Linked DNA regions of Acidicapsa acidisoli. The protein of the gene in region 2 interacts with the protein of the main gene of each other region in a pairwise test. Links are inferred from orthologs where the notes say so. Each region holds a gene or a part of one and is shown on either strand. Other genes may lie near its edges.

Region 1 (3,904 bases), on a different replicon or contig from region 2:
TTCGCTTTGCCGGTAGCTTTTGAGCTGGCTCGTAAGCTGCGCAAGGCCCCAAAGATCATCGCCGCCGAGCTGGCGACGCTATTGAATAACAGTCTCGAAACGGTCGCTCTCTTGCTGCCTTCGGAGTCCGAGGGAACCGCGCAGGGGCTTGCCATTTCGCGCTTTGAAGCGGCTGGGGCGGGTTATCTCAACGTCTATCTCAATCGCGGCTGCCTCGTTTCGGCTCTCGCTCAATTCGATATTCGTCCTGCGCCCAACTCAGGGTTGCATGTGCTGGTCGAGCACACCAGCATCAATCCCAACAAGGCTGCGCATGTTGGCCATTTGCGCAATGCGATCCTTGGCGATACGTTCGTCCGCATCCTGCGCGCGAACGGGCAGAAGGTCGATGTGCAGAATTACATCGACAACACGGGCGTTCAGGTTGCCGATGTGGTGGTTGGCTTTCTGCATTTGGAAGGCAAGTCGCTGGCCGAGATTCGCTCTCTGATCGCGGGATTCGAGACAAACGGAGAGAAGTTCGATTATCTCTGCTGGGATGTCTACGCGCGCGTTTCGCAGTGGTATGACTCCGGCTCGGAAGAAGAGAACAAGCAGCGCAAGAGCTTGCGTTATGCAACCTTGCATGAAATCGAGGCGGGTGGAAACGAAACTGCTCTCGTTGCCGAACTAATTTCGATGGCGATTATTCGCCGCCATCTGGAAACCATGCTGCGCCTCGGCATCACGTATGACTTTCTGCCGCAGGAGAGCGAGATTCTGCATCTCAAATTCTGGGATCTGGCCTTCGAGCAGTTAAAGCAGACGGGGGTTCTCTACTTCGAGACGGAAGGCAAGAACAAGGGCTGCTGGGTGATGACGAGGCCGGACGCGAAGGCTGTCGAAGAAGGCGAGACCGACGAAGACGCCAAAGTCATCGTTCGATCGAACGGAACGGTGACCTACGTCGGCAAGGACATCGCATATCACCTGTGGAAGTTTGGCCTGCTGGGACGGGACTTTGGCTATCGTCCGTTCTTTGAGTATCCGGATCACACCTGCTGGATATCGACGGAGCACGGCGAAGAAACTCATCCGCACTTCGGCGGCGCGCAGGCCATCTATAACGTCATCGACTCGCGTCAATCCGACCCGCAGGCGAACGTGATTCAGGCGTTGCGCGGCATGGGCCACACGGCTGAAGCGGATCGCTATACCCATTTCAGCTATGAGATGGTCGCACTGACGCCGCGATGCGCTCTCGAACTGGGCTATACGGTCGCGGAAGAAGACCTGGGCCGGCCATACATCGAAGTCAGCGGGCGCAAGGGCTTTGGCGTGAAGGCGGACGACCTGATCGACAAGCTGATCGCGGCCACACGCAAGGAGACGGGCGCACGGCAACCGGATCGCTCAGAAGAGGAACGGCAGCTCGTTGCCGAGCAGATTGCCATCGGCGCGCTGCGCTATTTCATGCTCAAGTTCACGCGCGGCACGGTGATCGCCTTCGATTTCAAGGACGCGCTTAGCTTCGAGGGAGAAACCGGCCCTTATGTACAGTACGCGATCGTGCGCATCCGCAATATCTTTCGCAAGGCCGAAACGAGTCCGGAAAAAGTGCTGGCCCAATTCGCAACGCTCGATGCAGCTTCGCTGCTCAAAGATGCAGACGATATCTGGGGTATCTGGCTGCGCGCGAGCAAGCGTTCACTGACGCTGGACCAGTGCATTGCGACTTCAGAACCGGCGTATGTGGCGCGACATGTTTTTCAATTGGCACAGGAATTCAACAACTTCTACCATCGGCACCACATTCTCACCGAAGAAGATCCGGCGCGAAAGACGCTTCTGCTCGCTACGGCCGCTATCACGCTACGCGAGTTGGTGACCGTGCTGAGTTGGATGGGGATCGAATCGCCAGAGGTGATGTAGGAATCGGAGGGACGCCAACATCTCTCGCCTGTTATAACTTTTGGACGTTATGACAAGCGCGGAACAGACGAATTTACAGGTCATCCGACACTACCTGTCCGCACTGCAGGATGGTTCTGTTGGCGAGAAAATGAAGCGCTTCTTTACAGAAAGCGTCCGGCAGATTGAATTGCCAAACAAGTTGAATCCGAACGGCCAGGAGAGCGACCTGGCAAGCATGCTCAGACGCAGCGAGCAAGGAAAAAAGGTCCTGTCCAACCAAAGTTACGAGATAGTATCGGAGGTCGCCCAGGGAACTCGCGTCGCGGTTGAGGCTCGATGGGTTGGAGTTCTCGCTGTGCCCTTCAGAACGATTCCGGTTGGAACGGAAATAAAAGCGCATCTTGCGATGTTCTTCGAGATGGAAGATGGAAGGATCGCTCTTCAGCGCAACTACGATTGCTTTGAACCCTGGTAGTCGTCTCTCGAAAGCTAAGTTAACGATCCTAAATCTTAGTCCTGACCATCCATTTCGCCCTGCTCGTCGCGAGCGAAAATGCGGATTGCGGAGCGAATCGGCGCGGCGTAGCGCTCCGGCATAAGGCATTTCTGCATGCTGGCGTCGCAGACAAGATGCGCCGTCTCACCCTCGGCCAGCAGCAGTTGACCCTCTCGCGCGTTTGAGGCGCGGATAATGCGATAGGCAAACTTGAGCAGCGAGCCGCGCAACAGGATCGGCCCGGCTTCAATCAGGATCAGATCGTCATAGCGCGCCGGAGCCTTGTAGCGGCAGGTGGCTTCGACGACTGGAAGAATGCAGCCGTCCTCCATCTCCATCTGCTTGTAGTCAAAGCCCAGCGAGCGCATGAACTCCACGCGCCCAACCTCAAACCACACCAGGTAATTGGCGTAATAGACCACGCCCATCTGGTCGGTTTCCGCATAACGCACTCGTAGTTCGGTAACGACGGACATGGGGCAACTTTCTTTCGATCTCAGACGATTCATGTTCTACGGCTTGGATTGAGCGAATATCGATAACTTGGAGATGTCGTTGAAGACGATATAGCCGAAAAACACGATGATCAGAACGAATGCCACCTGATAGATACGTTCTTTGAAGACCATGTTCACGTCGCGCCGCAGGATGCTCTCAATGATCAGGAAGAGAATCATGCCGCCGTCCAGAATCGGGAATGGAAGCAGATTGAGGATGCCCAGATTCAGGCTAAGCGCGGCCATGATGCGGAATTTGGCTTCCCAGCCGGGGGTCTCGGCGGCCATACCGGTCTGCTGCGCGATTCCAATGGGCGAGGAGAGCGTGTTGACCGACATCCGGTGCGTCAGCAGCCGCTTGAGGACTTCGAGAATCAGCAGCGAGTTTTCGCGGCTGAATTTGACCGAAGCCTTCACCGCCTTTGGAAAAGGCATCTGCTCGATGCGCGACGGCGGCGGCGCTCCCATGAACCCGATGTGCCAGGCAGAGCCGTCCGGTCCCTGATCCAGCCTTGGCTGAATCACGACCGAGGATGTATTTCCGGCGTGCTCCAGTTGCACGGTGACCGATGCGCCTTTGCGATCCTGTAGATAAGCGACGATTGTCGGGGTACCGTGAAATTGGTGTCCGTCAATGGAGAGAATCTGGTCGCCGCTCTGCATTCCCGCCTTCAACGCAGGGGAAGCGTCGCTGACCGAGCTGACCTTGACCGGCCCCGGTTGGATTACTGGAAGCAGACCGATCTTGTCCAGCGTGAAGTCAGCCGCCGCCTTCGACGCAGGCGTTCCATCGGAAAGCGGCAAGGTCGCGGTGATGCGCTGTCCGTTGCGTTCGACGACGACCGGAACGCTATGACTGATGTTCTCGCTTTGCAGGTTCAGCGCGGTGTGCTCGTAGACCTCTTCCCAGGAGGGCTTCTTCTGGCCGTCAAAACTGACGATCGTGTCTCCGGCCATCAACCCAGCGTTGGCTGCCGTCGATCCCGGAATCACCCAATCCAGTTGGATTGGCTGGTCC
Region 2 (5,365 bases):
CCCGCAGCCGATGTGCTGCGCAGCTATAACGGTCTGAAAGCCAACATCCTTAAAGCTGCCGATAAGATGCCGACGGAAAGCTATTCTTTCCGTCCTACGCCGGAGGTCAGGACCTTTGCGCGCGTGGTGAACCATATCAGCGAGGCGCAGTTGCGCAGCTGCGGCACACTCAACGAGACGGCACCGGAAGCGCTGTATAAGGTGCCCCCTGAGACAGCCGACAAGGCGGCGATCGTTGCCGCGCTGCAGGCTTCCTTTGCGGAGTGCGACAAGGCGTATGCCGCCCTTACAGAGACCAACATGCTGCAGATGCTCACGCTTGGGCCGGTCACGCGGGCACGCATCGGCTTTGCCTGGGGAAATGTTTCGCACGACAACGAGCAGTACGCTACCCTGGCTCTCTATATGCGGTTGAAGGGTCTTGTGCCGCCGAGCAGCGAAAAGTAGCTCCCGGCCAGGCCACAAGTGTGAGGGCTGTCTTCGTGATTTCTCCTCATCCTTTCTCAAAGGGACTGTACAATTGCGGGCAAAGACCGGAGAGTCTGCCGTACGCCGTTGAAACGGTCTTTTGAGAGGCGAAATTCCATGAGCAACGTACAAATTCCTGCGGTGGCTGCTGGCCAGGAAGCTCCGCAACTGAGCCAGGTGCAGCGCGTAATTTATACCTTCACTTCACCTTCCAAAACCTTCACCGATATCAAGCGAAGCACAAGCTGGTGGCTGCCATTTGTACTCACGATTGTCTTCGGCTACGGCCTGTTCGGCGCGATCCAGGCCAGAGTCGGATGGGAACAGGTCGCTGAGAACAGCATTAAGCAGAGCCCGAAGCAAGCCGAGGAAATGGACAAGCTGCCCCCGGATCAACGCGCGAGCAGGATGAAGATCACGGTAATCGCCACGCAGATCAGCTTCGCCGCGCTGCCGATCTTCGCATTGATCGGCACGGCGGTGATCGCGGGCGTGTTGCTTGCCACGGTCAACTTCGGTTTTGGCGGCAAGGCGACCTTCTGGCAGGCGTTTTCGGTCACCTGGTTCGCAGGTCTGCCGGGTTTGTTCAAGGTAATCCTCGGGACGATTGCGCTGTTCGCTGGTCTGGACCCGGAGAGTTTTAATGTCAAAAACTTTGCGGGGACAAATATCGGCTATTACCTGCCACCGGATACCAACAAGGCTCTGATGGCGCTGGCGACTTCGATCGATATCACGATGATCTGGACGCTTGTCCTGGCGGCCATCGGCATCTCCATCGTTGCGGGAATCAAGCGCAGCAGCGGCTATATCGCTGTCTTCGCATGGTGGATTGTCACAGTAATTTTTAGCGTGGGAATCGCAGTGGCCTTCTCTTAGGCAGGGAGCCACACATAAATAAAAGAGGCGCGGACTGTTGCAGTCCGCGCCTCTTTTATTTGCTATTTGAAAATTAATCTTCCGTCCATCGGCGCATGATCAGCGAGGCGTTGATGCCTCCGAAGCCGAAAGAGTTCGATAGGGCCACGTCAATTTTAGCGTCGACTGCCTTGTTGGCGACGTAATCCAGGATGCAATCCTCGCCGGGAGTGTCCAGATTGATGGTAGGTGGAATCTTCTGGTCGATCAGCGCAAGCGCCGTGATACCGGCTTCCAATCCGCCGGCCGCGCCCAGAAGATGGCCGGTCATCGATTTGGTGCTGCTTACTTTGAGCACCTTATTCGTCGCCTTTTCTCCAAAGACCAGCTCGATCGCGCGTGATTCATTGCCGTCGCCCGCAGGCGTCGAAGTGGCATGGGCGTTGACGTAATCCACATCTTCGATAGCAATTCCAGCGTCGCGCAGAGCTGCGCGCATACTGCGCTGAGCGCCTGCTCCCTCGGGTGCAATGCCGGTCATGTGATACGCATCCGAACTCATGCCGTAGCCGATAATTTCGCCCAGAATCTTCGCGCCGCGAGCCTTGGCGAATTCCAGTTCCTCGAGAATCAGGATGCCCGCGCCCTCGCCGAGCACGAAGCCATCGCGATCCTTGTCAAAGGGACGGCTGGCTAACTGAGGCTCGTCGTTGCGTGTGGAAAGCGCGCGCATGGCTGCAAATCCGCCAATGGAAAGTTGTGTTACTGCAGCTTCGGAGCCGCCAGCGATCATCGCGTCCGCCTCGCCGTGCTGGATCATCTTGAACGAATCGCCGATGGAGTTGGCCGAGGTCGCGCAGGCTGTTGCCGTCGCCGAGATTGGCCCTTTTGCCCCGTAGCGGATGCTCACCTGTCCCGCAGCCATGTTGATGATCGTCGCCGGAATGAAGAAGGGCGAAATTTTGCGCGGTCCACCGGCAATGAGATTGCTGTATTCGCGCTCGATGATCTCGAATCCGCCGATGCCCGAGCCGATAAAGACCCCGACGCGCTCTTCATTCTCCGGCGTGATAACCAGACCCGATTGCTCCATTGCTTCCTGGGTCGCGGCGATGGCGAGATGGATGAAGCGGGCCATCTTGCGCGACTCTTTCTTGTCAATGAATTGGAGCGGATCGAAGTTCTTCACTTCGGCGGCGAATGTGGTGGAGAAACCTGTGGTGTCAAAGGCCGTGATCGGCCCAACACCACTGGCTCCAGCCAGCAACTGGCCCCAGACCTCCTGGGTGGTGTTGCCAACCCCACAGATCAGTCCGAGGCCCGTAATGACGACGCGGCGTCTCACTGTTTACTTGCCTGCCTTCGCGTTCTTTTCGATGTAATCGATGGCGTCCTTGACGGTCTTGATCTTCTCGGCGTCTTCGTCGGGAATTTCGAGGTCAAAGGCCTCTTCAAACTGCATTACCAGCTCGACAACGTCGAGCGAATCAGCGCCGAGGTCTTCCTGGAAGCTGGCGTTGGGGGTCACCTCGGCCTCGTCGACCTGAAGCTGCTCGACGATAATCTGCTTTACCTTCTCTTCCACTGCCATGTGTCAAATCTCCTCAAAATTATTGTCAAAACACGGAAAACACGCGCAAAACCGTCTCCGGAAGTTTCTACAGGTTCGACTCGCAGCCTACCATACTTGACGACATGCCCGAGCATCTCTCCAGCAGAAACGAAAGCCACACGGCCCCGAATCTCTAAGTCTATCGGGGCACACGAATCCATGTAAAGGAGTGGGGGAGCAGGAATAGGGATTAGGGAACAGGGAATAGAACGCAGTCAAGATTCTGAAGGAATTGCACAGGCAAAAGGCGTACATTAGGCGAAGAGGCTTGGAATATCGATGCAGTCCTTAATTGCCGCAATTGTCGCTGCTTTTGCCGGAATACTGGTAGGTTACTGGCTCCGATCCACATCTGCCGCGGCCGAAAAGAAACAATTGCAAGACCGCAATGCGGAACTTACCAAAGAAGTGGGGTCGGTGCGTCTCGAACTGGTGTCGGCGCAGGCCGATGTTGCCGCGCGAGCGGGCTTCCAGTCTCTGGCGGCAGAGCGTGAGAAGAGCATCGGGCTGATCGCCGCCGAGAAGGAGGAGCTGCAAAAGGCTCTCGCGGTGCGGGCAAAGATTGAGCAGGAGCAAGGTTCGACAATCAGCCGTCTGGAGGCGGAGCTTAGAGGCGAACGCTCCAGTTTTCAGGAGAAGCTGAAGCTGCTCACCGAAGCACGGACCGAGCTGACGCACCAGTTTGAAGCTCTGGCGGGAAAGATTCTCGATGAAAAATCGACGAAATTTACAGAGCAGAACAAGGCTAATCTCGACCAGCTCTTGAATCCGCTGCGCGTTCAGATCAATGATTTTCGCGGCAAGGTCGAGGACGCACAGAAGGAGTCCCTAGCCGGTCGTGTCGAATTGCGCGGCAAACTCGAATCGCTGGAGAAGCTGAACCAGCAGCTCAGCGCCGAGGCTCATAATCTGACCACCGCGTTGCGCGGATCGTCGAAGACGCAAGGCGACTGGGGAGAGTTCATCCTGCGCGATCTGCTCGAAAAAGCCGGATTGCGCGAAGGCGAACAATACCGGTTCCAGGAGAGCTTCGGAGCGGTTGTGGATGAAGATGGTGCACGTGGCAAGGCCTCACGAACGGACGTCATCATCAACCTTCCCGGCGGACGCCATCTGGTGGTCGATTCCAAGGTTTCGCTCAACGCCTACACGGACTACGCCAACGCTGTGACGGAAGACGCGCGCAAGATTGCCCTGAAGCAGCATCTGGTCAGCGTCCGGGCGCATCTGGACGGGCTTGCCAAGCGCAGTTATCACAAGCTTTCCGGTCTTGACTCTCCTGATTTTGTTGTGATGTTCATCCCTGTCGAGCCGGCGTTTCTCCTCGCCATGCAGGAGGCTGGCGACTTATGGCGCGAAGCTTACGAGCGCAACGTCCTGCTGGTTGGCCCGACGACGCTCCTCTTCGTCATTCGCATCGTCGATAACCTCTGGCAACAGGAGCAGCAGGCTCGCAGCGTTGCGGACATTGTCGAGCGCGGCACGAAGCTGTACGAGAAGTTCGTCAATTTTGTGGCCGATCTCACCAAAGTAGGCGATAGCCTGCGCAGCGCAGACCAAAGCTATCAGAACGCGATGAACAAGCTCAGCACAGGCTCCGGTAACCTCGTCCGGCAAACCGAGATGCTGAAAAAGGCAGGCATCCGCACCAGCAAGCAACTACCATCGAAGCTTCTCGATGCCGCTGGATTGGATGCCGAAGAACAGGCCGCGCTTTCGCTGGCAGCGAGCGGCGAGGAAGATAAGAGTTTGCCTCTGAATCGGAGCTAAATTCGCAGCTCAAGAATCCGCTAATCTGCCAACTGGCCAACGCGCGAAGCGCGAGCTAACTCGCTAATTCAGCAAATGCCGTCCTCATGCGTTTCCATGTGATGTCCAGATCCTCGGGCATCACGCGGGTCTCGGCGACGGTGGTCATGAAATTGGTGTCGCCGATCCATCGCGGCAGCGCATGAAGATGCAGATGGCCCGCGACTCCTGCGCCCGCAGCCTGCCCTAGATTTAGCCCGAAGTTGATCCCGTGCGGTGAATAAAGAGTGGCCAGAACGCGCTCTGTCTTCTGCGCCAGGTCCATCAATTCATGTGCGGTCGCCACGGGCAACGCGGCAAGACTGGCCTCATGCCTATGAGGAATCACCATGACGTGGCCCGAGGTGTAGGGAAAGGCATTCAGGCAGATGAAGCAATCTGCTTCGCGATGGATGAGGCCAGCGGCCATTTCAGCCTCGTCAACGGGCTTGCCGTTCGCAATCGCGTGGTCGACGGCCGCCAGCATGTTGCAGAAAACGCAGCCCAGGTCCCCCGGCCAATCCTCCAGGCCGCGTGGAACTCCGGGTCGGATAGCCTTTTCAGCGTTGGTTACGTAGCGATAGCGCCAGGGAGTCCAAAGCAGATCCATATTGGCGAGTATAGATTGGCGTGTGTGGA

The links. The genes of interacting proteins can lie anywhere in the genome.
Region 1: the proteins of acpP (region 2) and OHL23_RS19610 interact in binary tests that used the Escherichia coli proteins (3 or more experiments, as listed by UniProt). The link is inferred for Acidicapsa acidisoli from one-to-one orthologs.

What each region holds. Positions count from the first base shown.
Region 1 is NZ_JAGSYI010000003.1:429,426-433,329, forward strand. The notes cover bases 1,135-3,904. They hold OHL23_RS19610 (acyl-CoA thioesterase), read right to left. Parts: upstream 2,866-3,904; coding sequence 2,404-2,865; downstream 1,135-2,403. Other genes in these bases: OHL23_RS19600 (arginine--tRNA ligase), read left to right, coding at 1,135-1,911; OHL23_RS19605 (nuclear transport factor 2 family protein), read left to right, coding at 1,961-2,368; rseP (RIP metalloprotease RseP), read right to left, coding at 2,902-3,904. Also shown: more of OHL23_RS19600, read left to right, coding at 1-1,134.
Region 2 is NZ_JAGSYI010000001.1:299,844-305,208, reverse strand. Bases 1,297-4,224 are described here. They hold acpP (acyl carrier protein), read right to left. Parts: upstream 2,918-4,224; coding sequence 2,675-2,917; downstream 1,297-2,674. Other genes in these bases: rmuC (DNA recombination protein RmuC), read left to right, coding at 3,218-4,224; fabF (beta-ketoacyl-ACP synthase II), read right to left, coding at 1,421-2,671; OHL23_RS01175 (YIP1 family protein), read left to right, coding at 1,297-1,347. In the rest of the region: OHL23_RS01180 (DinB family protein), read left to right, coding at 1-447; more of OHL23_RS01175, read left to right, coding at 586-1,296; more of rmuC, read left to right, coding at 4,225-4,708; OHL23_RS01155 (HIT family protein), read right to left, coding at 4,764-5,336. UniProt on the Escherichia coli protein: Carrier of the growing fatty acid chain in fatty acid biosynthesis.